One region of the Rhizobium sp. X9 genome, then DNA from elsewhere that is predicted to be linked to it. Evidence: predicted binding sites of a transcription regulator. Region 1 holds the regulator's gene; each other region holds the start of a gene.
What was found. The regulator PhoB, encoded in region 1, activates phosphate uptake and scavenging genes when phosphate is short. The targets are predictions, from matches to a motif close to TGTCATNNANCTGTCAT.
Positions count from the first base shown of each region.

Region 2: a site for PhoB is predicted at 4,224-4,240, ahead of phnC (phosphonate ABC transporter ATP-binding protein). Genes of this name have one in related genera too.
Region 3: a site for PhoB is predicted at 4,154-4,170, ahead of phnC (phosphonate ABC transporter ATP-binding protein). Genes of this name have one in related genera too.
Region 4: a site for PhoB is predicted at 2,354-2,370, ahead of JZY08_RS14405 (DUF1045 domain-containing protein). Genes of this name have one in related genera too.

Region 1 covers NZ_CP071311.1:109,814-117,319, reverse strand. Annotated here, with positions in the region: gene JZY08_RS00540 (aspartate aminotransferase family protein) at 1-1,194, opposite strand, end outside; gene JZY08_RS00535 (GcrA family cell cycle regulator) at 1,625-2,158, shown strand; gene phoB (phosphate regulon transcriptional regulator PhoB) at 2,459-3,142, opposite strand; gene phoU (phosphate signaling complex protein PhoU) at 3,174-3,899, opposite strand; gene pstB (phosphate ABC transporter ATP-binding protein PstB) at 3,997-4,812, opposite strand; gene pstA (phosphate ABC transporter permease PstA) at 4,827-6,149, opposite strand; gene pstC (phosphate ABC transporter permease subunit PstC) at 6,146-7,506, opposite strand, start outside.
Region 2 covers NZ_CP071314.1:516-8,021, forward strand. Annotated here, with positions in the region: gene JZY08_RS26860 (LysR family transcriptional regulator) at 1-584, opposite strand, end outside; gene JZY08_RS26865 (phosphonate dehydrogenase) at 597-1,595, opposite strand; gene phnE (phosphonate ABC transporter, permease protein PhnE) at 1,609-2,415, opposite strand; gene phnD (phosphate/phosphite/phosphonate ABC transporter substrate-binding protein) at 2,486-3,334, opposite strand; gene phnC (phosphonate ABC transporter ATP-binding protein) at 3,331-4,140, opposite strand; partial or broken gene tnpB (IS66 family insertion sequence element accessory protein TnpB) at 4,361-4,543, opposite strand; gene JZY08_RS26890 (glycosyltransferase) at 4,774-6,174, shown strand; gene JZY08_RS26895 (hypothetical protein) at 6,177-7,322, shown strand.
Region 3 covers NZ_CP071312.1:121,951-129,456, reverse strand. Annotated here, with positions in the region: gene aztA (zinc ABC transporter ATP-binding protein AztA) at 1-88, shown strand, start outside; gene aztB (zinc ABC transporter permease AztB) at 81-947, shown strand; gene aztC (zinc ABC transporter substrate-binding protein AztC) at 976-1,995, shown strand; gene JZY08_RS15750 (FadR/GntR family transcriptional regulator) at 2,182-2,874, shown strand; partial or broken gene JZY08_RS15745 (PLP-dependent transferase) at 2,871-3,578, shown strand; gene tnpB (IS66 family insertion sequence element accessory protein TnpB) at 3,752-4,045, shown strand; gene phnC (phosphonate ABC transporter ATP-binding protein) at 4,254-5,063, shown strand; gene phnD (phosphate/phosphite/phosphonate ABC transporter substrate-binding protein) at 5,060-5,908, shown strand; gene phnE (phosphonate ABC transporter, permease protein PhnE) at 5,979-6,785, shown strand; gene JZY08_RS15720 (phosphonate dehydrogenase) at 6,799-7,506, shown strand, end outside.
Region 4 covers NZ_CP071311.1:2,998,182-3,005,687, reverse strand. Annotated here, with positions in the region: gene phnE (phosphonate ABC transporter, permease protein PhnE) at 1-828, shown strand, start outside; gene phnE (phosphonate ABC transporter, permease protein PhnE) at 828-2,177, shown strand; gene JZY08_RS14405 (DUF1045 domain-containing protein) at 2,463-3,161, shown strand; gene JZY08_RS14400 (alpha-D-ribose 1-methylphosphonate 5-triphosphate diphosphatase) at 3,158-4,294, shown strand; gene phnN (phosphonate metabolism protein/1,5-bisphosphokinase (PRPP-forming) PhnN) at 4,291-4,893, shown strand; gene JZY08_RS14390 (AraC family transcriptional regulator) at 4,981-6,021, shown strand; gene JZY08_RS14385 (hypothetical protein) at 6,051-6,287, opposite strand; gene JZY08_RS14380 (transcriptional regulator) at 6,500-6,745, shown strand; gene JZY08_RS14375 (hypothetical protein) at 6,785-7,042, shown strand; gene JZY08_RS14370 (Ldh family oxidoreductase) at 7,030-7,506, opposite strand, start outside.

The sequences.
Region 1 (7,506 bases):
GATTTTCGCCTGTTTCGCTGTCAGGGAGGCGGCGGCCGCGTCGACACGCGCAAGACCCTCGCGGGCCTCTTCCGCCGTGGTGACGAGCGGCGGCAGAAGGCGGATGACATTGTCGCCCGCAGGCACGCCAAGCAGATGTTCGGCGCGCATGGCCTGCAGCAGATCGCCCGAAGGAACCTTCGCCTTGATGCCCAGAAGCAGGCCTTCGCCGCGGATTTCCTCGATCACGTCAGGATAACGATCCTTGAGCGAGGCGAGGCCCTGGCGGAAAACCAACGCGACATCACGGACCTTTTCGAGAAAACCGTCGGCTAGAACGACATCCAGCACGGCATTGCCGACCGCCATGGCCAGCGGATTGCCGCCATAGGTGGTGCCGTGTACGCCCGCCGTCATGCCGGAAGCAGCATCCGCTGTTGCAAGGCATGCGCCGAGCGGGAAACCGCCGCCAATACCCTTGGCGACTGCCATGATATCGGGCGCAACACCGGTCTGCTCATAGGCAAAGAGTTTGCCCGTGCGGCCGACGCCCGTCTGGACCTCATCGAAAATCAGGAGCAGGCCGTGCTCGTCGCACAGACCACGCAGGAGTTGCAGGAATTCCTTGCTGGGCGCGCGGATACCGCCCTCGCCCTGGATGGGCTCGATCAGAAGTGCGGCCGTCTCGGCCGTGATGGCTGCCTTCAGGGCATCGACATCGCCGAACGGCACCTGATCGAAACCTTCGACCTTGGGACCGAAACCTTCGAGATATTTCTGCTGGCCGCCGGCGGCGATCGTCGCAAGCGTGCGGCCATGGAACGCGCCTTCGAACGTGACGATACGGAACTTTTCCGGATGGCCTTTCGAATAGTGATAACGGCGCGCGGTCTTTATTGCACATTCCAGTGCTTCCGCGCCGGAATTGGTGAAGAACACCTTGTCTGCGAAAGTCGCTTCCGTCAGGCGCCTGGCGAGTTTTTCCTGTCCCGGCACTTCATAGAGGTTCGAGACGTGCCAGACCTTCTCGGCCTGCGTCTTGATCGCATCCACAAGGTGCGGATGGGCATGGCCCAGTGAGTTGACGGCGACACCGGCCGCAAAATCGAGATATCGTTCGCCGCTTTCCGTGAACAGCCAGACGCCCTCACCGCGCTCAAAGCGCAGGGGGGCTCTGGAAAACGTATCAAACAATGGCGCGGCGGCTTCGGCCATGGCTGTATCACTCCTTGCGCAGATGCGCTGTCAACGGTTGTCAATAGGCTTCAAGGGTTATCCCTCGCCTGAAAATCAAAAATGCCGCCTCGCGGCGGCAGGGGCACTATTGTCACTTCGTTTGCCGATGTCAACAAAAGTCCGCGTTTCCCGGGCTTCTCAAGCCCTAGTAGGTGGCGGCCGGCGAGCCCCAAGGTGTTGCCTTTCAGACTCAACTCGCCAGCAAGTTGGGGAAAACCGGAAAATCGATTCCAGATGATTCCCCCGACTCTTGCCACGGAGTCTGCGTGGCACTAGGTTAATCGCTAATTACTAGACTGCATTGCGGCGGAACTAGTCACCAAAAATCCGGCGGAAACCACGCTTGCGGCACGCCCGCGAGACGGAGAGGGATTCTGCCGAAAATACACGCGACAAGCGGAGAAGCGGCATGAACTGGACAGACGAGCGAGTCGAAAAACTCAAGAAATTGTGGTCCGAAGGGCTTAGCGCCAGCCAGATAGCAGCGCAGCTGGGCGGTGTCAGCCGCAATGCCGTAATCGGCAAGGTCCATCGTCTCAACCTGCCGGGGCGCGTCAAGGCTGGCGGTCCGGTCACTTCGGCACGTTCCGCGCCCAAGCGCACCGCTGCACCTGCTCCGCGCACGACGACTTTCGCAGGCCGCGTCAACGCAGCCCCGGCGCGGGTTCTCACCCGTTCGAACGCGGCAACGGCGCTGCACGAGGAGATCGACATCGAGACCGCACAGGTTCTCGATTACGTTCCTTCCAAAAACGTTGTCACGCCGATTTCCCGTCGCCTGACGCTGACGGAACTGACCGAGCGCACCTGCAAGTGGCCGGTTGGCGATCCGCTGAAGGACGACTTCCATTTCTGCGGTTGTGAAGCGCTGGAATCTTCGCCCTATTGCAAGTTCCATGCGAAACTCGCCTACCAGCCGGTGAGCGAGCGCCGTAAGGCTTGAGTGTTGCGGCACGCATTTCAACACTCAAAATTACGGGCCTTCGGGCCCGTTTTTTTATGACGAAAAACAGGCCGGCTCCGCGGTCAGCTTGATGACAGCGCGCCGAACCCTTGCCACTCCCTCGTGATTGGGCGTCACCCTTCGATTTTGGTTTCAACTGGCTGCCGATCCTCCGTCAAGACGGAGAATGGCATCGAGTTTTGTGGATGTTGATATAGAAAAAGCCCGAAACCGTTTCCGATTTCGGGCCTGCTTTTTTGCGGCACCATGTTGCCAGCGAAACTATCGGCTCCGCTTCGCTCAGGCTTCCATCGAATATCCGGCACCACGCACGGTGCGGATAACATCCTGCATGTGCGAAAAATTCAGAGCCTTGCGCAGACGGCCGACATGCACATCGACAGTGCGCTCATCGACATAGATATCGTGACCCCAGACGCCATCCAGCAATTGCGAGCGGGAAAACACCCGGCCCGGCGATGTCATCAGGAACTCCAGCAGGCGGAATTCCGTCGGGCCGAGGCGAACTTCGCGGCTTTTGCGGTGAACGCGATGGGTTTCGCGATCGAGTTCGATATCGCCGCATTTCAGCACCGATGACAGAACCTCGGGCCGGGCCCGGCGCAGCATGGCCTTGACGCGGGCCATGAGTTCCGGCGTCGAAAACGGCTTGACGACATAATCATCGGCACCGGTGGCAAGACCGCGAACCCGCTCACTTTCCTCTCCGCGCGCCGTCAGCATGATGATGGGCAGGCGTTCGGTTTCCGGCCGCATTCTCAATCGCCTGCAGAGTTCGATACCGGACACACCGGGCAGCATCCAATCCAGGATGAGAAGATCCGGAATACGCTCCTGCAGCCTGATTTCCGCCTCGTCGCCACGGGGTATCGTGTCGACGTCGTATCCCTCAGCCTCGAGATTGTAACGAAGCAGGACGCTCAACGCTTCCTCGTCTTCCACAACTGCAATCTTGGGCACCATATATTGAACTCCGCAAGCTTCTGCTTGTCTGTTACTCGGTCACCGAACCGAGGGTGTTGGAACTGTCGTCCTTCGGACGCTCGCCCTCCGGCTGGCTGCCGGTGGTCATGTAATAGATCGTCTCGGCAATATTCGTGGCGTGGTCGCCGATGCGCTCGATGTTCTTGGCGCAGAACAGAAGATGCGTGCAGGTGGTGATGTTGCGCGGATCTTCCATCATGTAGGTCAGAAGCTCCCGGAAGAGCGACGTGTACATCGCGTCGATTTCCTCGTCGCGCTCGCGAATGGCATTGGCCTTCTCGGCGGAACGGGTGGAATAGACGTCGAGGACTTCCTTGAGCTGCACCAGCGCCAGCTCCGACAGATGTTCGATGCCGCGGGCGAGCTTGCGCGGCACGCCGGTTCCGGCAACCGCGATGACGCGCTTTGCGGTGTTCTTGCCGAGATCGCCGACGCGTTCCAGATCGGCGGCGATGCGCAGGGTGCCGATGATCTCGCGAAGGTCGGCCGCCACAGGTTGGCGTCTGGCGATGGTGACGATGGCCTTGTCGCCGATTTCGCGTTCGGCATGGTCGAGAATTGTATCGTCGGAAATGACCTTCTGCGCGAGTGCCGCATCGGAATTGACGAGGGCACGCACGGCGTCGCCGCACATCTGCTCGGCAAGACCGCCCATTTCGGCGATGCGGCGCGTCAGAAACTTCAATTCGTCGTCATAGGCGGACAGGATATGCGAATGGGTCGTTGTCTGTGTCACGGTCTAGTCCTCCGGCTTGGCCTGCATGCGCGTACCCGGAAGCGGGCACGGCAGAGGCACCAGTCTTGTTCGGTTTCGAGAAAGCGCCGGCCGGGGATCAGCCGAAGCGGCCCATGATGTAATCCTGCGTGCGCTGGTCGTCCGGATTGGTGAACATCTTGTCCGTTTCATTTTCTTCGACAAGATGACCAAGATGGAACATGGCCGTACGCTGCGAAACACGCGCCGCCTGCTGCATGGAGTGCGTGACGATGACGATCGTGTAGTTGGTGCGCAGTTCGTGGATCAGTTCCTCGACCTTTGCGGTCGCGATCGGATCGAGCGCCGAGCAGGGTTCGTCCATCAGGATGACTTCCGGGCTGACGGCAACCGCGCGCGCGATGCACAGACGCTGCTGCTGACCACCGGAGAGACCCGTGCCGGACTCCAGCAGGCGATCCTTCACCTCGTTCCAGAGACCCGCCTTCTGCAGGCTCTGCTCGACGATCTGGTCCATATCCGCCTTGTTGCGGGCGAGACCATGGATGCGCGGGCCGTAGGCGATGTTTTCATAGATGGTCTTGGGAAACGGGTTCGGCTTCTGGAACACCATGCCGACGCGGGCGCGCAATTCGACGACGTCGATCGCCTGATCGTAGATATCGTCCGTGTCGAGCGTGATCTTGCCGGTGACCCGGCAACCGTCGATCGTGTCGTTCATGCGGTTCAAGGTGCGCAGGAAAGTGGATTTACCGCAACCGGACGGGCCGATAAGCGCAGTCACCGTGTTTTCACGGACGTTGAGGTTCACGTCGTAAAGCGCGCGCTTTTCGCCGTAATAAACCGAAACGTCCTTGCCGATCATCTTGTATGAGACTTCATTCATTTTCTTGTCCAGCGCCTTTTCAACTGCTGCTTCCGACAACATGTTCATTGCTCTAGCTCCCTCTACCAGCGCCGCTCAAAGCGGCGACGCAACAGGATTGCGCCAACATTCATGACGATGAGGAACAGAAGCAGGATGATGATAGCGCCAGATGTCCTCTCGACAAAGGCGCGTTCGGCTTCGTTCGCCCACATGTAAATCTGCACCGGCAGAGCCGTGGACGGATCCATTGGCGTTGTCGGATAATTCGCAACGAATGCCACCATGCCGATCAGAAGCAGCGGCGCCGTTTCGCCCAATGCGTGGGCGAGGCCGATGATGGTGCCGGTCAGAATGCCGGGCATGGCGAGCGGCAGGACGTGGTGGAAGATCGTCTGCATCTTGGATGCGCCCAGACCGAGTGCGGCAGCGCGGATCGACGGCGGCACGGCCTTCAATGCGGCACGGGTCGCGATGATGATCGTCGGCAGCGTCATCAGCGTCAGGACAAGGCCGCCAACCAGAGAGGCGGAGCGCGGAAAGCCCATGAAGTTGATGAAAACGGAAAGGCCGAGCAGACCGTAGACGATCGAAGGAACTGCCGCCAGATTGTTGATGTTCACCTCGATGAGATCCGTCAGGCGGTTCTTAGGGGCAAATTCTTCAAGATAGATGGAGGCTGCGACGCCGATCGGCAGCGACAGCACAAGCACGATCAGCATCATGTAAAAGGAGCCGATCAGCGCCACGCCGACACCCGCCGCTTCCGGACGGCTCGAATTGCCGTTGACGAAGATGCCGGTATTGAAATGCTTGCCGAGCTGGCCGCTTTCGGCGAGCTGGTTCATCCAGCCGAGCTGCTGGTTCGAGATACGGCGGTTGGCTTCATCCACCGTCATGTCCACCTGGCCCTTGAAGGCACTGTCGACATCACCAGACGCCAGAAGCGTGACGGTGCGCGTGGTGCCGATAATGGCCGGATCGGCAACGACGATATCGCGCAGCTGTGTGCGAACGCTGTCCGAGATCATGGTGTTGACGGCGCGAAGACCGGCACGGTCCGTCGGCGCAACGCCAAGAACCTTGGCGACGGCATCGCGAGCGAGGACGGGATAATTGGCCGTCATCAGCTTGGCAGGATTTGCGGCCCGCTCATTCTTCGGATCGATGATCAGTTCGGAAAACTCGACCGGAACGGTGATCATCGTCTGCTGGAAGGCGGTGTAACCCTTGGAGACGACCGACCAGAGCAGCAGGAAGAGGAACAGGAGGCCAAAGGAAATCGCTGCCATGCCATAGGCACGGAAACGGCGTTCGGCGGCGTAGCGGCGCTTGATGCCGATATCACGACGTGCGGCCTTGTTGGTGCCGGCAGCGCCGGCTGCGGGAGAAACGATGTCGGTCATTCATATTGCTCCCGGTATTTGCGCACGATGTAAAGCGCGTAGATATTCAGGCAAAGCGTGATGGCAAAAAGCGTGATGCCCAGCGCGAAGGCAACCAGCGTTTGCGGCGAGGTGAATTCAAGGTCGCCGGTCAGCTGACTGACGATCTTGACCGTTACGGTGGTCATCGGTTCGAAGGGGTTGAGTTGCAGGCGGGCGGCAACGCCGGCCGCGAGAACCACGATCATGGTTTCGCCGATCGCACGCGATGCCGTCATCAGCACGGCGCCGACGATGCCGGGAAGAGCGGCGGGAACGATGACCTTCTTGATGGTTTCAGACCGCGTGGCGCCGAGACCGAGCGAACCGTCACGCAGAGAGCGCGGCACGGCGGTGATGATGTCATCCGACAGCGACGAGACATAGGGGATCAGCATGATGCCCATGACGAAGCCGGCGGTGATGACGCTCTGCGCCTGGATGAAGTTGGCGTAATTACCCGTCGCCAGACCGTTGATCTGCGTGGAAATGTCTCTGAGGAACGGACCAACCGTCGTCAGCGCGAAGAAGCCGTAGACGATGGTGGGAATGCCGGCGAGCACCTCGAGCAGCGGCTTTGCCACGGAGCGAAGGCGTGGCGAGGCGTATTCCGACATGTAGATCGCCGAAAACAGGCCGACCGGGACCGCCACCAGCATGGCGACGAAACCGATGTAAAGCGTGCCGGCGAGCAGCGGGATCAGGCCGAACTGGCCGGACGAGTCCGTTGCACCCGCCGCCGCGAAACGCGGATCCCATACCGTTCCGAAGAAGAACTGGTGTGCCGGAACCATGGTGAAGAACTGGATGGCTTCCGTCAGCATCGACAGGACGATGCCGATGGTCGTCAGAATGGCAATGGAGGAGGCAACGAGCAGGGCCGCGAGAATGACCTTCTCGACCCTGTTGCGCGCCCGGAAGCGCGGAGCGATCGAACGCAGCGCATAAGCTGCACCGCCGAAAGCGGCCAGCAGCACGATTGCGATCATCGCAATACGGCTGGTGGACGTCATCGCGTTCAGCGTCTGGGCGGCATCGACCATGTAGCGCTCGGGATCGCCGGCGATGGCAACGCCCTTCGACGCCAGAAGCGGCCGCACTGTGGCGGCATCCGCATCAACCTGCGCCGTTTCCTCCGCCGTCAGCCGCTGCAGACCTCGGGCGATCGACGTTACCATACCATATGTCAGGCTCTGCTGCGCTTCGGATTGAGCGCGCACATCTTCAGGAAATTCAGCGCGCACGGAAGACGTAATGATCAGCGGGCTGATGACAAGCCAGGCGCAGAGAATGAGCGCCGCGGGCAGCACCGCCCAGACCACCGCGTAGGAACCGTGAT
Region 2 (7,506 bases), on a different replicon from region 1:
CCGGTACCGGTTCCACGTTCTCCGCCAATGAGGGACTCTTGAAATAACTCTGCCGCTTCAATTGTTTTTCGCGTCCTCCAATTATGCTGTGGGGATACGATTATTACCAGCTTTTCCTTCCGCCAAAGGCGGGCTTGATATCCTTTTCGATCGTCCCACCATTCGGTAAAGGCTAGATCAATCTCCTTCCTCAAGAGCTTTTCGATGATTTCAGGATTTGAGGCAACGGCCACCTCAGGTGGCCGGCCTTGAGCATCCTGTAAACGCTTCAAGTGGACTGGCAAAATATAGGTACCGATGTTAGTACTGGCACCCAACGTAATCCGGCCGCTGTGCAGGCGGTCCAGAGATCTCTTCGTGACGGTCAAAAGGCTGCGTGCGAATGGCAAGAATACGAGCCCTTGCCGAGTCGGCACACACTTGTCCTTCCTCCTCTCGACCAGCCGCACCCCTAGTATATCCTCCAATCGTTTCACATTATGTGAGACAGTCGGTTGGGATATCTGAAGCCGTCGCGACGCCTCGTGAAAGCTGCCAGTTTCGATTACCTCTATGAATGCTGCGACATGCGAAAGGCTAAACATTACTTTCTCTAATCAAGGAATTAGTTGAACCTCGTTAATTGCCGCACGAGGTCTTCGGCCTTGGACAAAATCTATAATGTTGTCAGCAGCCTCGTGCTCGATAGCCAAACGCGACTTCGCCACTGCTGAGCCTATGTGGGGTGTCAAGATCGAATCATGTTCGCGATTGAGGAGACCCCCGTGGACCTTGTCAGGCCGGTCGGGTCTGGCCCAGTCCTCCATCTCATAAACATCAGCGGCGTAGCCTCCCAAGCGCCCCGCCTGCAATGCAGCGACAACAGCCTCTTCATCAACCACGCTTCCGCGTGCAGGATTGATAAGAAGTGCTCCTTTGGGCATTTTGGCGAGTTGTTCAGCGCCGAGGAGATGCTTCGTTTCGGCCGAAAGCGGGAGTGCACACACAAGAAAGGTAGACGACGAGATCAACTGGTCAAATTCAAGAGGCTTTACGTTCAGTCTGATCTCATCGGCTTTGTCCAGGGATTGACGATCCCAGTACGACACAATGGCGCCGAAGGTACTTAGGCGCTGTGCTATAGCTTTTCCGATCGCTCCCATCCCTAAAATGCCGATTGCTGTGCCCTGCAGCCCAAGGCCGTAAAACCGAGGGCGCCAACCTTTGTAATCCCTCCTGACGCTCTTGTCGCCTGGCAGAATGTGCCGCCCAAGAGCAATCATCAGACCGATTGTAAGTTCGGCTGTCGGGTCAGTGAGAAGATCGGACACTATCGTGACGTGGACTCCACGCTGCGTGCAGGCTTCGATGTCGAAGTTATCGAAGCCTTTCAGCGCACATGCCACAAGTTGAAGATCGGGAGCGTGCGCGAGTACAGACGCGTCGATCATGTCCGGCATGAACGCCATCATCGCCTTGGCGTCGCTCAATTCTGCGAGCAGTTTCTCGCGGGGCCATGTATCATCAGTATCGTTGCAAACTAAACGAGCGTGGGGAGATAGCTTTGAGATAATCTCCTCGTGGACGCGATGGGTGATTACTACCTTTGGGAGCATTTAATTTATCCTTCTATTGCAGCTGGCGGCGGAGGAGAGCGCCGACCTGGTCAACGATGGTGACCATCAGAAGGACAACGAGCATGATCGCAAGAACCTCCTGATAATTCATGATCCGGAGGGATGTCATCAACTCGAAACCGATACCACCAGCTCCCACAGTGCCCAGGATTGTCGAGGCGCGGAAGTTGTACTCCCACCGATAGATGGTCACATCGGCCAATTGCGGTAGAACTTGTGGCAAGATCGCCCGCGTCACGATCTGGAACGGCGACGCACCAGCTGCGCGTGCGGCTTCTATAGGCGCATTATCGCAATGCTCGATCGCCTCCGCAAAGAACTTGCCCACCATGCCAACCGAGTGAAGACCAAGAGCCAGCACGCCTGGGAGCGCTCCAAATCCCACTGCCGCCACGAAGACGATGCCCATAATCAGCTCCGGGATCGACCGTAGACCATTCAACAATCCACGCGAGATCATATAGATGACAGCGTTGGGTGCTGTTTTCCCTGAGGCGAAAAAGCCAACTGGAAGTGATATCAGTACCGCGATCGCAGTCCCAGCTATACTCATCGCCAGAGTGTCGATGAGAGGGCTGATCCACTCCAAGCCTCGGTTGAAATCCGGGGGAAACATTTCCGTACCGAGCTGCCAGAGCGCAGGAAACCCAGATCCCAGACGCTCCAGATCAAGAAGACCGGAGTGATAACTGCTAACAATGATCACACACGCAATTGCCAACGCGATCACGCCAGCTCTGGTCCAAGCTTTGTTTTGATGTTGAAGGATAGAGTCGTAGTCGGCCGACGGCTGTGTCATCACATATCCTGGAAGAAAGGACGCAGGCCAGCGCCTGCGTCGAAAGGTGAGAAACTGTCTCGAACGCGCCTTACTGACTCAGGTCCAAGTTCAGCACTTTACCGAGCTCACGGACGACGTCGTAGGCTTTGTCATCGATCGGAGCGAACCCATCGGCTTTGAAGGATGCCAATACCTTTTCGTCTTTAAGGTCGATGAAGGCTTTGGTGATCGCCTCTTTCAACGAAGTGTCAAGATCCGACCGCATGGTCCAGGGGTACTGCGGGAACGGATCGGACTCGGCGAGGGCGATAACTTTCTTAGGATCAATGGTGCCACGAGCGACCATTGAATTGTAGATGGGCAACGAAAGTCCGCCAATCTGAGCATTGCCATTCTGCACTGCAATAGCCACGGCATCATGCGACCCTACGAAGTTCTCGCTATAGTCTTTTCCAGCCTCAACTCCGGCCTTAAGCAGCATAGATTTCGGGATAAGGTGGCTTGAGGTGGAAGCCACGTCCCCAAACGCGACCTTTTTCCCTTTTGCATCTTCAAGGCTTTCGATGCCAGCCTCTGCATTGGCGACAACTACAGCGCGATAGGTGGTTTCGCCATCCTTCATAAGTGCTGCGAAAGGCTCGATATCAGCCTTGGTTTTCGCGAGCGTGTAAGAGAGCGGCCCGAAATAAGCCAACTCAAGCCGGCCGAAACGCATCGCTTCGATCATTGACGAGTAGTCGGTCGTTACGATCAGTTCAATCTCCCGACCGAGTGTCTTCTCAAGATACTCCTCGAGAGGACGATTGTTTTTGATGACAGTGGCGGCGTTCTCGTCCGGTAGCAACGCGACGCGCAATGTCTCTGGATTTGAGCCAGCATGCGCCAACGAACTCCAGCCAAGAACGGCGAGGAATGCGAGGGACAGAAGCTTCTTCATAATGCGGCCTCCATGGCAGCTAAAGGTTGATCATACTCGTAGTTGGACAAATCTTGTGTTGTGGTCGGATTTCTTGGGGCGCTGCGGTAGATCGACGCACACATTTGATCGGTCAGTTCGTCGACAGCGGCGTCCGCAACCACTTCCCCGTCGCGCATAGCAATGACCCGGTCGCCGAACCGGCGAGCTAGATCGATCTGATGAAGGCTGATCACAGCAGTGATGCCGTCGGCTGTGCATATTTCGCGAAGCTGCGACAGGACCTCGACAGCCGTTTCAGGGTCCAGACTTGCAACGGGCTCATCTGCAAGGACCAGTTGGGGCTTCTGGACCAGCGCGCGCGCAATGCCCACCCGTTGCTGCTGACCGCCGGATAGTTGATCCGCCCTGACGAGAGCCTTATCAAGAAGGCCTACGCGTTCAAGGCATTCCAACCCCAGCCTTCGATCCGAACGCGGCATAGGGAACAACGTACGCCAGCCAGAGTGGTAGCCCAGGCGGCCCGTCATGACGTTGTCGAGCGCGCTCAAGCGCCCTATGAGTTGGTGCTGCTGGAATATCATCCCAGTTCGCCTTCGGTGAATGCGAAGCTTAGTTTCCGCATCCAGAGCACCAATATCGTTAGAAGTGATCGAACCAGACGTCGGCGCAACCAAGCCGTTGAGTGTCCGGATGAGGGTAGATTTGCCTGCGCCGGATCTACCGAGGAGCACGACGAACTGACCCTGGTTGAACGTCAATGTCGTTGTCTTCAAAGCTTGGGTGCCGTTGGCATAGGTCACGGCAACTCCGTTCAGAGCCAGCATCACAATAATCCTGATCGTTAGTGGTGCATCGATTGAATATTTGCATCACTATGGGCGACATATGACGTCCGTTTATCAGGCTCGTGAAACTTCAATGACAGCACTTAAACTCAGCTCTACCTCCTCGCGTAGCTGCGATGGAGAAATTTCACCCAGAGCCGCCTGATCATGACGGCCCGGTCCCAATTCTACACCACCTTGACGGATGCTATCCCATATTCGGCCAGATAAACCGGCCCTTCTCCAGCCGCCGGGTAAAAAGGCAGGCGCCCAGACCATCATGCCAGATGATCTTCAAAATATCCGATCTGCGGCCCCTGAAGACGAAGAGATGCCCTGACAACGGATCATGCTGCAGAACCTCCTGCACCCGAAGCGCCAAGGAGGGAAAGCCACAGCGCATGTCCGTATATCCGCGCCTTCCTGGCGGGCACCCTTGATCCCGAATATTCCCGTCAGCTGACCGAGCAACTACGACAGGCAGGCGTCCCGGTTTGACCATGCCGTCGCTGGCAATTAATCTGAGCACGTGGCGGATGTTTGCAAGCAGACCCGGATGTTTGCGAGCACATTGGCAAAGAGCGTGAGCACGACGCCCGCTCCATTGTCAGATAATTCGAGCAGAAAATGCCGATGTTTGCGAGCAGAGGCGCTTATGTTGGCAAGCCGCTACAAGTAGCGGGCCAGTGGCTGACCGATGATGCGCCGCGCAATCAGGTGCGTCTGGCGACAGTGATGACCACATTCCGCCGCGAGACCGAAGCCAGCCGCACTTATTTGCGCTATCGTGACGAGATTTTACCGCAACTTCCCGAAGCGCATCTTTATCTGATCGATAATGGTCAGACACTGGATCTGCCCGCGACAGCACAGATCACCGTGGTGCCAAATGCCAATCTGGGCGGCGCCGGCGGTTTTACCCGCGGTCTGCTTGAAGCGCAGCAAAGCGGGAAATTCACCCATGTTTTGTTCATGGATGACGATGCCAATTGCCTGCCTGAGGCGATCTTCCGCACCATTGCACTGTTACGCCATGCAACCGGCGACAGAGTTGCCGTAGCTGGTGCGATGCTGCTCGAGGAAAGCCCCTGGGTTCAGTATGAATCTTCTGCCGAATTCCTTCGCAGCGGCAAGGAGCCGACGCTCTGGCGCAGCCATGGAGCTTGGCGCGACTTGACCAACTGGCGGGAATGTATCCGCAACGATTTGGATACTGACGGCAACTATGGTGGATGGTGGTTCTTTGCCTTTGCTATCAAGGATGTAAAGGCGCTGCCTTTCCCGTTCTTCGTACGCGGGGATGATACCGATTTCTCGTTGAGCAATGATCTGTCCATTACCACGCTGAACGGTATTGCAACCACTTGCCCTAACCTTGGCGACAAATCGGGCCATACCACTGAATATCTGTCGGCACGTAGTTGGCTGGCGTTGGGGCTGCTGCACTCCGATGCCAATCGTTGCGAAATCTTGCTGGAAAGGCTGCTCCGGCAAGCCCGCCACTGCAATGCCAACTGGGATTACGGTCGGGCACATGCTATCCTTGCTGCAATTGAAGATGCGCTGGAGGGGCCGGACTATTTCAGCCGTAACCCCAGCACGGTAGCGCGAACCAAAGAAATCGCGACCTTCCACCCGCTACCTGTGCTGACGGCTGAGGAGCGAAGCCGGCTGGTGCGCGGGCGTAAAAAGAAGGGGCTTGAGCGGCTATTCGACCACCCGTCGCCTCTTACCGATTCTGGTTATTTACCTATCATTCTGGCACCTTCCGGCGTAGCTCCGCGCCGCGTCCATACACAGGGCAGTCCCTATAAAGCCGAGGAGCAGGGCGGTGTTTTGTACCGCTTAATCCATAAGCCGGCACTGGAGCAGACACTGGCTAGCCGGATCAAGGCTCTGCACAAGGCGCGCAAATCATTGGTAGCGCAGGCCGCGGCACGATACCGAGCTGATAACGAAACCGTGCGCAGTGCTGAATCTTGGCACGCGCGCCTTGATCTAGACGGCATGTCGCCGGCCATTCTGGGGAACTAAAATTGATCAACAAGAACGACATTGCCATCCTTATGCTGGCCTGCCGCGATTACGAAGCGATGGAGGTATCACTAGCCTGCCATCTAGAATTCGGTGATCCTTCGGTACGCATCTTTGTGTTGCAGAACTGTTTTGGTGATTACGATGCAGAGCGGACGCTGCAGGTGGCGCGGCGCTATGAAAAACTTTATCCGGGGCGCATCGAAATTGTTGATCGGCTGGGAGAGGGTTCGCCGTATGCCAATATCCGCAACCTGTTGGCGTCACAGACCTTCGCAGCCTACAGCCATGTGATTAAGGTAGATGATGATGCTTTCCCAGTGCGGGCTGGCTGGGTCGATGACCTTTTGGCCTGCTGGAATGATGCCGAGGAACACCATGGTATCGATCTTGGCTATGTGACGCCGCTGCTCAACAACAATTGTTGGGGCTTCAAGCAGATCATTGACCAGACCGAACTGGCCGATGAATATTACAGCTGTGTGGCTAGGACACATCGGATCGGATCGGGCGATGATATGAATCCGTTTCGAATTCTGCCTCCCGACCAGATCTATACCGGCTCGAATGGCACGATCTGGTCTTCGCCGCATATCGCGCGCTGGCTGCATGAAAAGACCACCCTACGGCCCGAATTTTATATAGAGGCAACCCGCGACCTGCCTGACGCCTATGTCGATCAAAACGAGCGTTATTCGATCGGCGCCATGCTGTTCCGCAAGGAACTATGGACCCAGATCGGCGAGGATGCCGGGAGTTCGAATGACGACGAACATCTGGTGCATATGTATTGCAAGCGGCATCAGAAGCGGATCGTCTGCCGACAATCCATTCCCTTCGTGCACATCGCATATTTCTCGCAGCGGGCTGAGAACCGCGATATCGTGCCGCGCGCCCGTGCTGTCTATCAGGATTTCACCGGGGTGAATTATCCGATCGCCCAAATTGCCGACCGCCTACTTGAAATCGAGGCGCGGCTACGCTGGATAGAAAAGCGCGAGGCGCTGGCCTCATCGGGCAATCTTGGGTCGACGGCTGCGTTGGCGCCGCAATCATCCGCAGCCCAGCTACATCTAGGCAAAAGGCTGGAACGGCAGATCAAGCTTTTCCTGTTCGCCATCGGCCTACGCAAAAGGCCCGTTCGATAGGGTGCTGGCCTTGAGCCAGCCCATTCTAATCTTTTTCTGATCTGCCTCCGCGCCGTGTTGACGATGCCTTGCACCGGCCAAGACCAACACGTGCGCGGCCTCCATCTTGATCGTTGATAGAGGCATGAAGATGGGCGCGAACGAACATGTAAAACCTGAAAAAGATTGATTAGGCTCAGGACTT
Region 3 (7,506 bases), on a different replicon from region 1:
TGTGCTCAATACGCGCGCCGTAAGTTCGCCGGTGGCGCCCGCACATTCTCATTCCCCCTCCCACGCGAATTCGAATGCCCATGGCTGATATCTTCATCGAACCATTCGTTCAGTATGTCTTCATGCAGCGCGCCCTTGCCGGCGCCTTGATCCTTGCCATCAGTTGCGGGCCGGTCGGAGTTTTTCTGATGCTGCGCCGCATGAGCCTGACGGGTGACGCCATGTCACACGCCATCCTGCCGGGTGCTGCCGTCGGCTTTCTGTTTTATGGCCTTGAGATTTTGCCGATGACCATCGGCGGGCTGGTTGTCGGCCTTCTGGTCGCGCTCGGTGCCGGTGCGGTATCGCGTTTCACCATCCAGAAGGAAGACGCCTCGCTTGCCGCCTTTTATCTCATTTCGCTGGCGCTTGGCGTGCTGCTAGTCTCGTGGCGCGGCTCCAGCGTCGATCTCATGCATGTGCTTTTCGGAACGGTGCTTGCGTTGAACAATGAAGCGCTAGGCCTGATCGGCGGCATCTCAATCGTAACGCTGGTGGTGATCACGGTGTTCTGGCGGGCGTTGCTGGCGGAGTGCCTCGATCCCCTGTTTCTGCGCTCCGTCAGCAACTGGGGCAGCCCCGTGCACTTCCTCTTCCTCGCCATCGTCGTTCTCAATCTGGTCGGCGGGTTTCAGGCGCTTGGAACCCTGCTTTCGGTGGGGCTGATGATGCTGCCCGCCGCCGCCAGCCGCTTCTGGTCCAACCGCGTCGCGCCCATGTGTTTCATCTCCATCGGCATCGGCATTGTCTCCTGCTTTGCGGGCCTGCTTCTTTCCTATCACGCGTCGCTGCCATCCGGCCCGGCGATCATCCTTTCTGCGGGCGTCATCTATGCGCTTTCCATTCTCGTCGGCACGCGTGGCGTGCTCAGCGATCTTCTCGGTTCCGGTCGTCACCGAACGGCCTGAAAACAGCGTTCGAAAAAAGGAGAACCTCATGTTCAAAACCTTCCGTCTAGCCACTTGCGCTAGCCTTCTCTCCCTTTCCCCGGTCCTGATGGCGCAGGCGTCCGCCGCCGAACTCAAGGTCGTGGCCAGCTTCTCGATCATCGCCGATTTTGCCAAAAATGTCGGCGGCGACCGCGTCGAGATCACCACGCTTGTCGGGCCGGATGGCGATGCGCATGTCTATGAGCCGCGCCCGGCCGATGCCGTCGCCGTCAGCAAGGCGGATGTGGTGCTGGTCAACGGCCTCGAATTCGAAGGTTTCCTGAAGCGGCTGATCGACACCAGCGGCACCAAGGCGCCGGTGGTGGAACTGACCAAGGGCGTGGAACCGCTGAAGCTTTCCGACGAGCCGGCCGGTCACGCCCATCCGGAGGCAGAAGAAGAGGAACCTCACGACCACAAGGCAGAGGAGGCGGGCCACAAGCACGAATCCGCTGAGGCGCATGACCACGATCATGAGGGGCACCACCATCATGGCGAGTTCGATCCGCATGCCTGGCAGTCGATCAAGAATGCGGAAATCTACGTGAAGAATATCGCTGGCGCATTTTGTGAGGTCGACAAGGCGGGTTGCGCCACTTACACCGCCAATTCCGAAGCCTATGTCGCCAAGCTTGCGGCTTTGAACGAGAAGGTGAAGACCGAGATTGCCACCATTCCGCCGGAGAAACGCGTCATCATCACCTCGCATGACGCCTTCGGATATTTCGAGCACGCCTATGGCCTTGAATTCCTGGCACCGGAAGGTGTGTCGACGGAATCGGAAGCATCGGCGGCCGACGTCGCCAAGCTTGTGGACCAGATCAAGCATGACAAGGCCTCGGCCATCTTCGTCGAAAACATCACCAACAAGCGGCTGGTGGACCAGATCGCCAGCGAAACCGGCCTGAAGGTGGGTGGCACACTCTATTCCGACGCGCTTTCCACGGCTGACGGCCCGGCCGCGACCTACATCGACATGGTCAACCACAACATCAATACCATCAAGGCGGCTGTTCTCAGCCAGTAAGTCCTCGATTTCCTGTGAGCCTGGGGAGGGTGATCCGCGTCACCCTCCCTATTTTTTTGGGCAGTCCCCCTCTGCCTGCCGGATTTGCTTCGCCCCATGCTGGTTGACAATCGATTTACCTTTTGAAATGGTAAGATGTCAGACCAATTTAAAGGGCACGTCTTGGACAAATCCAGCCGCGAACTGATGCAGCCTATTCCGCCCAGCGACCGCGTTCGCCAGGTTGAGGCCGCACTTTCGGACTATGTCGAGAGAGCAGGGCTGAAGGCTGGCGACCGGCTGCCGGCCGAGCGGGAACTAATGGTGGCGCTCGGTGTCGGCCGTTCCACCATCCGTGAAGTCATCCGCAAATTTCAGGCGCTTGGCGTCATCGACAGCCGCAAGGGCAGCGGCAATTATCTGTTGAAGCCTATTTCCGCCGCCACCGTGCATATGCCGATTTCCATCGATGCGGAGAGCCTGCGCGACGCGCTGCTGATGACGCTGGAAGTGCGGCGCGGCATTGAGGTGGAAGCCTCCATGGCCGCCGCGCGCCGCCGGACGGCTGAGGATATCGCCACGATGGAAGCGCGGCTCGACGAAATGGAGCGGGTGCATCTGGCCGAGGGAACCTCCGGCAAGGCCGACCTTGCCTTTCATCTTTCGATCTACGATGCCACCCACAACACGCTTTTCAAGCAGCTTCTGGAGCAGATGCGCGAAGGTTTCGAACGCTTCTGGTCGAAGCCGTTCGACCGCCCGGATTTTGCCGGTCGCTCCTTCCCCTTTCACCGCACGCTGTTCAACGCCATCGCCGCCGGCGATGCGGAGACCGCCCGTGAAGAAACACTGAAAATCCTCGCCGTCGTCGAGGAGGATATCAAGGACATGTCGAAATGAACCAAGGCAACGATCTCTTCGATCCCGCCTCCCTGATCGTCGCGCATGACGAGACCCACGCTTTTGAAGCCGTGGTGCCGCCCCTCGTGCAGACCTCGCTTTTTACCTTTTCCAGCTATGACGAAATGGTCTCCACCTATCGCGGCGAAAAGGTGCGGCCGGTCTATACGCGCGGACTGAACCCGACCGTGCGCCTGTTCGAAGAGATGCTGGCGAAGCTCGAAGGCGCGGAAGATGCGCTGGGTTTTGCGAGCGGCATGTCTGCCATTTCCTCCAGCGTGCTCTCCTTCGTTTCGCCGGGTGACCGTATCGTCGCGGTCCGCCATGTCTATCCCGATGCGTTCCGCCTGTTCGGCACCTTCATGCAGCGCATGAATATCGAGGTGACCTATGTTGACGGCCGCGATGAGGCGGCGGTTGAAAAGGCGATGCCGGGCGCAAAACTGTTTTACATGGAAAGCCCGACCAGCTGGGTGATGGAGGCCCATGATGTCGGTGCACTCGCCGCGATTGGCAAGCGGCACGGCGCCGTCACCGTCATAGACAATTCCTGGGCAAGTCCGGTCTTCCAGCAGCCGATTACGCTCGGCGTCGATCTCGTCGTGCATTCGGCCTCGAAATATCTCGGCGGGCACAGCGATGTGGTGTCCGGTGTGGTGGCTGGTTCCAAGGCGATGATCGACCGCATCCGGGCGGAGACCTATCTGTAGCGGCTTGCCAACATAAGCGCCTCTGCTCGCAAACATCGGCATTTTCTGCTCGAATTATCTGACAATGGAGCGGGCGTCGTGCTCACGCTCTTTGCCAATGTGCTCGCAAACATCCGGGTCTGCTTGCAAACATCCGCCACGTGCTCAGATTAATTGCCAGCGACGGCATGGTCAAACCGGGACGCCTGCCTGTCGTAGTTGCTCGGTCAGCTGACGGGAATATTCGGGATCAAGGGTGCCCGCCAGGAAGGCGCGGATATACGGACATGCGCTGTGGCTTTCCCTCCTTGGCGCTTCGGGTGCAGGAGGTTCTGCAGCATGATCCGTTGTCAGGGCATCTCTTCGTCTTCAGGGGCCGCAGATCGGATATTTTGAAGATCATCTGGCATGATGGTCTGGGCGCCTGCCTTTTTACCCGGCGGCTGGAGAAGGGCCGGTTTATCTGGCCGAATATGGGATAGCATCCGTCAAGGTGGTGTAGAATTGGGACCGGGCCGTCATGATCAGGCGGCTCTGGGTGAAATTTCTCCATCGCAGCTACGCGAGGAGGTAGAGCTGAGTTTAAGTGCTGTCATTGAAGTTTCACGAGCCTGATAAACGGACGTCATATGTCGCCCATAGTGATGCAAATATTCAATCGATGCACCACTAACGATCAGGATTATTGTGATGCTGGCTCTGAACGGAGTTGCCGTGACCTATGCCAACGGCACCCAAGCTTTGAAGACAACGACATTGACGTTCAACCAGGGTCAGTTCGTCGTGCTCCTCGGTAGATCCGGCGCAGGCAAATCTACCCTCATCCGGACACTCAACGGCTTGGTTGCGCCGACGTCTGGTTCGATCACTTCTAACGATATTGGTGCTCTGGATGCGGAAACTAAGCTTCGCATTCACCGAAGGCGAACTGGGATGATATTCCAGCAGCACCAACTCATAGGGCGCTTGAGCGCGCTCGACAACGTCATGACGGGCCGCCTGGGCTACCACTCTGGCTGGCGTACGTTGTTCCCTATGCCGCGTTCGGATCGAAGGCTGGGGTTGGAATGCCTTGAACGCGTAGGCCTTCTTGATAAGGCTCTCGTCAGGGCGGATCAACTATCCGGCGGTCAGCAGCAACGGGTGGGCATTGCGCGCGCGCTGGTCCAGAAGCCCCAACTGGTCCTTGCAGATGAGCCCGTTGCAAGTCTGGACCCTGAAACGGCTGTCGAGGTCCTGTCGCAGCTTCGCGAAATATGCACAGCCGACGGCATCACTGCTGTGATCAGCCTTCATCAGATCGATCTAGCTCGCCGGTTCGGCGACCGGGTCATTGCTATGCGCGACGGGGAAGTGGTTGCGGACGCCGCTGTCGACGAACTGACCGATCAAATGTGTGCGTCGATCTACCGCAGCGCCCCAAGAAATCCGACCACAACACAAGATTTGTCCAACTACGAGTATGATCAACCTTTAGCTGCCATGGAGGCCGCATTATGAAGAAGCTTCTGTCCCTCGCATTCCTCGCCGTTCTTGGCTGGAGTTCGTTGGCGCATGCTGGCTCAAATCCAGAGACATTGCGCGTCGCGTTGCTACCGGACGAGAACGCCGCCACTGTCATCAAAAACAATCGTCCTCTCGAGGAGTATCTTGAGAAGACACTCGGTCGGGAGATTGAACTGATCGTAACGACCGACTACTCGTCAATGATCGAAGCGATGCGTTTCGGCCGGCTTGAGTTGGCTTATTTCGGGCCGCTCTCTTACACGCTCGCGAAAACCAAGGCTGATATCGAGCCTTTCGCAGCACTTATGAAGGATGGCGAAACCACCTATCGCGCTGTAGTTGTCGCCAATGCAGAGGCTGGCATCGAAAGCCTTGAAGATGCAAAAGGGAAAAAGGTCGCGTTTGGGGACGTGGCTTCCACCTCAAGCCACCTTATCCCGAAATCTATGCTGCTTAAGGCCGGAGTTGAGGCTGGAAAAGACTATAGCGAGAACTTCGTAGGGTCGCATGATGCCGTGGCTATTGCAGTGCAGAATGGCAATGCTCAGATTGGCGGACTTTCGTTGCCCATCTACAATTCAATGGTCGCTCGTGGCACCATTGATCCTAAGAAAGTTATCGCCCTCGCCGAGTCCGATCCGTTCCCGCAGTACCCCTGGACCATGCGGTCGGATCTTGACACTTCGTTGAAAGAGGCGATCACCAAAGCCTTCATCGACCTTAAAGACGAAAAGGTATTGGCATCCTTCAAAGCCGATGGGTTCGCTCCGATCGATGACAAAGCCTACGACGTCGTCCGTGAGCTCGGTAAAGTGCTGAACTTGGACCTGAGTCAGTAAGGCGCGTTCGAGACAGTTTCTCACCTTTCGACGCAGGCGCTGGCCTGCGTCCTTTCTTCCAGGATATGTGATGACACAGCCGTCGGCCGACTACGACTCTATCCTTCAACATCAAAACAAAGCTTGGACCAGAGCTGGCGTGATCGCGTTGGCAATTGCGTGTGTGATCATTGTTAGCAGTTATCACTCCGGTCTTCTTGATCTGGAGCGTCTGGGATCTGGGTTTCCTGCGCTCTGGCAGCTCGGTACGGAAATGTTTCCCCCGGATTTCAACCGAGGCTTGGAGTGGATCAGCCCTCTCATCGACACTCTGGCGATGAGTATAGCTGGGACTGCGATCGCGGTACTGATATCACTTCCAGTTGGCTTTTTCGCCTCAGGGAAAACAGCACCCAACGCTGTCATCTATATGATCTCGCGTGGATTGTTGAATGGTCTACGGTCGATCCCGGAGCTGATTATGGGCATCGTCTTCGTGGCGGCAGTGGGATTTGGAGCGCTCCCAGGCGTGCTGGCTCTTGGTCTTCACTCGGTTGGCATGGTGGGCAAGTTCTTTGCGGAGGCGATCGAGCATTGCGATAATGCGCCTATAGAAGCCGCACGCGCAGCTGGTGCGTCGCCGTTCCAGATCGTGACGCGGGCGATCTTGCCACAAGTTCTACCGCAATTGGCCGATGTGACCATCTATCGGTGGGAGTACAACTTCCGCGCCTCGACAATCCTGGGCACTGTGGGAGCTGGTGGTATCGGTTTCGAGTTGATGACATCCCTCCGGATCATGAATTATCAGGAGGTTCTTGCGATCATGCTCGTTGTCCTTCTGATGGTCACCATCGTTGACCAGGTCGGCGCTCTCCTCCGCCGCCAGCTGCAATAGAAGGATAAATTAAATGCTCCCAAAGGTAGTAATCACCCATCGCGTCCACGAGGAGATTATCTCAAAGCTATCTCCCCACGCTCGTTTAGTTTGCAACGATACTGATGATACATGGCCCCGCGAGAAACTGCTCGCAGAATTGAGCGACGCCAAGGCGATGATGGCGTTCATGCCGGACATGATCGACGCGTCTGTACTCGCGCACGCTCCCGATCTTCAACTTGTGGCATGTGCGCTGAAAGGCTTCGATAACTTCGACATCGAAGCCTGCACGCAGCGTGGAGTCCACGTCACGATAGTGTCCGATCTTCTCACTGACCCGACAGCCGAACTTACAATCGGTCTGATGATTGCTCTTGGGCGGCACATTCTGCCAGGCGACAAGAGCGTCAGGAGGGATTACAAAGGTTGGCGCCCTCGGTTTTACGGCCTTGGGCTGCAGGGCACAGCAATCGGCATTTTAGGGATGGGAGCGATCGGAAAAGCTATAGCACAGCGCCTAAGTACCTTCGGCGCCATTGTGTCGTACTGGGATCGTCAATCCCTGGACAAAGCCGATGAGATCAGACTGAACGTAAAGCCTCTTGAATTTGACCAGTTGATCTCGTCGTCTACCTTTCTTGTGTGTGCACTCCCGCTTTCGGCCGAAACGAAGCATCTCCTCGGCGCTGAACAACTCGCCAAAATGCCCAAAGGAGCACTTCTTATCAATCCTGCACGC
Region 4 (7,506 bases), 260 kb from region 1:
TTCGCCAACGAGGCGAATTCGGGCAAGTTCTTCGAGCGGCTGCCGTATTTCTTCGACTTCCTGAAGACATTCGTGCCGGATAGTCCGCTGGAAATCTTCCGGGCGATGTTCGACCTGCCGTCTCCCTATGACAACGGGTCGATGAAATATAATTATGTCGCGGATCGCGTTTACGTCACCGACAGCTTCTACATACCGCATTTCATCTACCAGCTGATCATCACCCTCAATATCGCGCTGGTTTCGACGATCATCGGCACGAGCTTTGCCTTCGTGCTCTGCTTCTTCGCCTCCACCAATCTTGTCGGTTCAGGCGTTGTGCGCTGGATAGTGCGTCGGGTGATGGAAGTGCTGCGTGCCTTTCCCGAAATCGTCGTCGCCGGCTTGCTCACGGCCATTCTCTCGATCGGGCCGATTGCGGCAATCATCGCGATTTCCATTCATACGATCGGGGCTCTCGGCAAACTGTTCTTCGAAGTGGTGGAGAATGCCGACATGAAGCCGGATGAAGGCCTTCGCGCATCCGGCGCAAACTGGCTGGAGCGGGTGCGCTTCGCCATCGTGCCGCAGGTTCTGCCCAATTTCGTTTCCTACGCGCTGCTGCGCGCCGAAATCAACGTGCGCGCCTCGACCATCATCGGCGCCGTCGGCGGTGGCGGCATCGGCGAGGTCTTCCGGCTCTCGATCGGTAACGACCATGCCTCCAAGACCTATGCCATCATCATCCTGCTGCTGATCACCATCATTGCCGTCGACCAGTTTTCAAGCTGGCTGCGCCGCAGGCTGATCGGCCATCAATCCTTTGAATTCGGACGGGGAGCGGCCTGATGTCGTCCAGCTTCATTCTCAACACCGCCGACCGCGAGAGGCTGACGGCCGCGCATCCCGCCATTTTCAATCGCGGTTTCATGCAGCGATACGGCCTGCTGACGGGCATTGCCGCCGTCCTCGTCTATCTTACTGCCTGCTTCTTCTTCTTCAATGTCGGGCCGACCTTCATGCAGGGCCGGTGGGATCGCGCTTCGAGCTATATTCAGGACTGGTATTCCTGGCGCGCGCAGCCCCGTCTGCGTTTTGAAGACGGCAAGGTCGATCCGCAATGGTCGAGCCGTGGACAGTACCCCACCGATGCAAAGATCGACTGGTTGCAGCCCCTGCCAGATGGCGGCTACAGCGTCATTTATGCGGGTACGGAAAATCGCCTCGATGTGACCCCGACCCGGGTGGACGTCTATGTCGACGGCAAGAACTATCCCGTCATCATCAATGGCGACGCCGCTCTTGCGCCTGAGGGTCTTCCGGAAGAAATCCGGCAGGACGGCAACAAGGTTCTCGTGCATTACGGTTTCGCCGGTCAGGCGGAAATCCGCACCAGCCAGGTCTATGTCCAGCGGCGGTTCCTCGGATGGGCCAACTTCCTGTTTGATACCAAGTCGGAATTCTGGGGCAAGGGTTACGGCGAACTGGCCGCTCTGGCATTGTGGGGGGAGAGGCTCGATCCGGAGCGCTCCAATATCAGCAATATGGCCGATGATTTCCTCGACAACAGCGTCTGGCAGCATGCCGATATTTTCTCCAAGCTGATGCAGACGCTGGTCATGGCCTTTGTGGGCACGCTGTTCGGTACGCTCGTTGCCCTGCCACTCGCCTTCATCGCTGCACGCAATATCACCGCCAACAAGGCAGCCAACTGGGGCATGAAGCGACTGTTCGACTTCCTGCGTTCGATCGACATGCTGATCTGGGCACTGTTCTTCACCCGCAGCTTCGGCCCCGGACCGATCCCCGGCATTGCCGCGATCTTTTTCACCGATACCGGCGCGCTCGGCAAGGTCTATGCCGAGGCTCTGGAGAATGTGGACGACAAGCAGCGCGAAGGCGTCAAGTCGGTCGGCGCGTCTCCGATTGCGGTCAATCGTTTCGGCGTGTTGCCGCAGGTCCTGCCGGTCTTCATTTCCCAGTCGCTTTATTTCTGGGAAAGCAACACCCGCTCCGCCACGATCATCGGTGCGGTCGGCGCCGGCGGTATCGGCCTGAAACTCCTGGAAGCGATGGGCACCAATGCCGACTGGGACAAGGTTGCCTATATGGTCCTGCTCATCCTGTTCGTCGTCTTCCTGTTCGACCACATCTCGAACTCGCTGCGCTCGCGCCTGATCGGAAAAACTCAACATTAAGTCAAAAAACCAGGGGTGGCTTTGACCCCAAAGCCGCTCCCGGTTCGCTGTCCTGCTCGGGGCGCAGCGTAAAACCGGATTTACTGCAAAGCCTGCCGCCGCCATCCAATGTGCCTGCATCCGTTTTCGGCACATTCCAGACGAGCGCAGCATTTCACCGCGCTTTTTTCCACGGGCATCATCATTCTGTCACGGAAAGCCATTACCTCGCACTCCTGACCTTGCGGGAAGCGGGCGAGTCACGCCAAATAGCGTTTCATCCCTGGTTTCCCTTGACACTGAAGAGTGCTTGCCGTGCGCTACGCCATCTATTTTTCTCCGGCTAAAGATCATCCGCTAACCGAAGCGGCGTCGCGCTGGCTCGGCCGCAATCCATTTTCCGGCACGCAGCATGACGACCACGACGCCTATGCTGAAATGACCGCGGAACCTCGCCGTTACGGTTTTCATGCGACCCTGAAGGCACCCTTCGAGCTTGCCGAAAAATACAGCGAAGCAGAGCTTGTCGCAGCCGTCGAAGACTTTGCCGCCAGCCAGTCCGCCTTCGAGATTCCGCGTATCGTCGTCGGCGCGCTTGGTCCGTTTTTCGCGCTCGTCCCGGATCGCACCTATCAGCCGCTGCAGGATTTTGCCGCCGAGATCGTTGACCATTTCGACCGCTTCCGCGCGCCCCTGTCGGAGACCGATATTGCCCGGCGCCGGCCGCAGAACCTGACGGAAAGCCAGCGGCAAAATCTGTCGCTTTGGGGTTATCCGCATGTCATGGATGATTTCCGCTTTCATATGACGCTGACGGGCCGCATCGACGAAAGTGACGCGCCCGCCATGCAGGACGTGCTTTCGGCGCGGTTTTCCGAGTTCGTCGACAAGCCTCTCACCATTTCCGGCCTCGCTTTGTTCATTGAAGAAACGCGCGGCGCACCCTTTACCGTTCATCGCTGGCACCCGCTTGGCCAGCAGCCAAAGAAAGATGCCGACCCATGACCGAGCACGCCCTTTCCAATGCCCGCATCGTTTTAGAAGACGATATTATTCTGGGATCCGTTCTGATCCGTGACGGCAAGATCGCCGATATCAGCGAAGGCGCTTCAAAGACCGGAGAGGATCTCGAAGGCGATTTTCTCATTCCCGGTCTCGTAGAGCTGCACACCGACCATCTGGAGCAGCATTATTCGCCGCGCCCGGGCGTACTCTGGGACAAGATCGCGGCCATCCAGGCCCATGACGCGCAGGTCGCATCCTCAGGCATTACCACTGTCTTCGACTGCCTGCGTCTCGGCTCCGACGAAGATGGCGGCTTCAAGAAGGGCGAAATGCGGGAAATGGCAGATGCCATCGAAGCTGCGGCCGATCAGAACCGTCTGCGGGCAGACCACATGCTGCATCTGCGCTGTGAAGTGGCGTCATCAGATGTTCTGGAGCATTTCGAAGACTTCGAAACCGATCCCCGCGTGCGGCTGATTTCGATGATGGATCACTCCCCGGGGCAGCGCCAGTTCCAGTCGATGGAGCAGTATATCTTCTATTATCAGAAGAAGCGCGGACTGAGCGACGAGGCCTTCGCGGAGTTCGTCAGACGGCGGCAAACCGCATCGGCAGAATTTTCCGCCAAGCACCGGGATTATCTTGCCGCTCGCTGCGCCGAGCGTGGCATCACCGTTGCAAGCCATGACGACGCGACCGAAGCGCATGTGGGCGAAGCGATCGGACATGGTGTGAAGCTGGCGGAGTTTCCGACCAGCGTCGAAGCCGCAAAAGCCTCGCACAGCGCCGGCATGAGCGTGTTGATGGGCGCGCCGAACATCGTCCGCGGCAAGTCCCACTCCGGCAATATCGCCGCCCGCGATCTTGCCGAGCTGGGTGTGCTGGACGTTCTTTCTTCCGACTACGTGCCGTTCAGCCTGCTTTACGCGCCGTTCCTGCTCGCCGACCAGGTGGAGGCCATCACCCTGCCGGAAGCACTGCGCATGGTCAGCGCCACGCCGGCACGAACGGTGGGTCTTCTTGATCGCGGTCGCATCGCAGCGGGACTACGGGCCGACCTCGTCAGGGTTCACCGCGAAGATGGCGTGCCCGTTGCGCGTGCCGTCTGGCGTCAGGGCAAACGTGTCGCATGACGAATGGCGGGCGGGATAATTCGGGTGAGAGCGTATCACCCGGAACCATGATCGTGATTGTCGGCCCGAGCGGGGCCGGCAAGGATACGCTCATGGAGTACGCGGCAACGCAATTGTCCGGACGACCGGGCTTCCACTTCACCCGCCGGGTCATTACCCGCAGCGGTGATGCTGGCGGCGAAAATCACGATTCCGTCTCCATGGCCGAGTTCAACCGGCTGCAGGATGAGGGCGCTTTCGCTGTCTCCTGGCAGGCGCACGGGCTGAAATATGGTATCCCTGCCGCAGTCCACCGCCATCTCGATGCGGGAGACGTGGTCATCGCCAACGGTTCCCGCTCGGCCCTGCCCCATTTCGGCACCGCCTTTTCGCGCCTCAAGGTCGTGAATATCGTCGCGCGGCCGGAGGTGCTGGCGCGGCGGCTGGAGCAGCGTGGGCGGGAAAGCCGGGAGGATATCCTCCGGCGGCTGGAGCGTAGCTCGCTTGCGGTGACCGGAGATTTCGACGTGACGACGGTGGATAATAGCGGCGCCATCGAGGATGCGGGCCAAACCATCATGCAGGTGCTGGAACAGAGCGCCTGCCTCGGCCGCGTCTAAAATCCCCCAGCCGGACCGCTCGACAAAAGGTCTTGCAAGGCTTACCATCAGGCGACAATTTCCAAACATGGTACGCCAAGGCGAGGGATGCCCGACAAGAGGCTCAGCGACGAGATAACTGTGGTAGCCGGTCTGGCCGCCGGCGTCGGCAATTATGCGAGGTCGCGGGGCATCGATATCGCCCCCATCTGCAAGGCTCTCGACATCGATCCCGCCACATTTGACAGCCTGACGGAGCGGATCAGCCTCGACAGATTATGCCGCCTGCTCGAAACCTGCGCGCTGATTTCCGGGGACGACACCTTCGGCCTGCAATGCGCTTCCACCTTTCCAGCCGGCGCCTCCGGCGCATTCGGATACGGCCTGATGAGCGCGCCGACGGTGCGGGCTTTCCTGCGGTTTCTTCAGGACCACGTTTATTACGCGACCAATAACAGCAATTTCACCATGGTGGCTGATGACGCGCAGGTGACGCTTTCATGGTCCTTTGCACCGGTGATCGCCAAACGTGATCAATATGTGGATCTATCGCTCGCGGTTCTGATTCAGCGCCTTCGCGATATCCTCGGGGAACGGATCAACCAGATCGAGATAGGTCTGGAGCGGCAGAAACCGCATAATATTCAGCTATTTAAGGAAAGAATGAGCAAGCGCGTCAGTTTTTCCCAGCCCATCCATACGATGCGTCTGCCGGCATCGCTTCTCGATGTGGTCAATCCGAATGCGGATGAGCGGCTGTTTGAATTGATGAATTTGCAGTGCCGGATGCTGCGACCGGAAACATCGGCGGATGCGACACATTTCATCGATCAGGTGAAACGCTACATGCAGGTACGGCTCTCGGATGCGGAGCTTTCGCTCAGTGAAATCGCCCCCTATTTCAACCTCTCGGAACGCAGTTTTCAACGACGGCTCGCTGAGCTTGGAACCAATCTCAACGAGATAAAGGACGCCATTCGCAAGAATGCAGGCTTCAAGCTACTGGTGGAGAGCGATCTCCCCGTCTCCGACATCAGTTACAGGCTCGGCTATTCGACACCGGGCGCGTTTTCGCGCTCCGTTTCCCGCTGGTTCGGGGCAACGCCCACCGATATTCGCAGGAAACATGCGCATCATTCCGCCGGATAAGGCGCATTTCCGGCATCAATATTTCGCAATTACAAAATAAATTTGTAAAATATATCAACGCCAATGCATTTCTGTGTCAAAACATAACAATAAAGACGCAGAACTTGGCGCAAGATGTTATTCTCCTGATACGGGATATCGCCTAATAGAGCGCCGCGTGTCCCTTCGGGTATGACGACAAACATTCCAAAGCTTTGAATTTTCGCATCGTTCTCTACAGAAACCAATTCCGGTTCCTGCAGATGATGATGCAGCAATTCTTCCATTGCCGAGGATGACGTCCATGTAGGGGCCGGCTGGCTGCGAAAGCGGCCGTTTATTGCAGAATTCCTGATGCCTGACGAAACCTCTTGGCCGAGATTGGCGTTCCTGCTCACAAGCAAACGCAGCGGTTTACGAGCCGGTTTAAGGGATCAAAATTTATAATGGACCCTGATCGCGCTCCGGGAAGGTCGATCTCTTTTGAGGCTAAAAGAACATGTCTTCAAAAATGCCGCATGAACATCGCCAAACCCGTGAAATCGTCCTTTCGGATCGTGAACGGCACTATCTGGGGCTTGTGGCGCGGGGCAAACACCCCTCGCATGTCGCCTTGATGACCGGCGCGGATGAAGCCGACGTGAAGGATACGCTGGAGCGGGTGCGCCACAGGCTGGGCGCGGCCAATCTGCTGAATGCCGTCAGCATCGCCCTGCTGCGCGGTCTGATTGAACAGGATGTCTGATCGTCACCCGTAACAATTCGTTCTCCCGGGCAGCTTCGAATGCAAAACCAAGAAAGGCTTTTGCTGACGCTGCTCCAGAAGCTTACGCGAAATCGTCCCCTTCCCGTAAGCCAAAACCGAATGAGCGGCTTTCTGCGTCAGAATCCTTCCCTTTCGATGGAAGGATGGCGGACCAAAAGCGGATCGGAAATGATTTTCGATCCGTATCGGCGCAGGTTTAAAGCAGCCATGAACGGTTTGCCCGGCGGATCATCCGATCCGCCGGGTTTTTATTTTTCGACTCGTCAAAGTGACTGAATTTCGGCGAAAATATCGCTCTCGACGACAATGCCGCTTTCCAGCGCCTGTCGGCGGATACCCTGGCTGCGTCGGCCGGGCAAACGTACATTCTCCTGCTTCTCTATCTCGCCGGCGATAAGCGCCAGCCGCTCGACAAAGCCGGCGCCGCCCGACGACACCGGGTCTATGGCGATGATCGTGTGGCCCAGCGAGGGCGGAGCGCCCTTGTCATCCAGAAGGGAGGAGGCTTCAAATGCGAAGTTTCCGCCGGTCACTGCGGCTGCCATGATCTCCACCATCAGCGCAAGAGCTGCGCCCTTGGCTTCGCCCGCAGGTACCATCGTTCCCTCAATGGCTTCTTCGGGATCGGTCGTCGGCCGGCCGTTTCTATCGAGCGCCCAGTCACCCGGAATGGTTTCACCCTTCTGGCGTGCCGCCATGATCTTTCCACGCGCCACCTTGGACAGAGCCAGATCGATCAC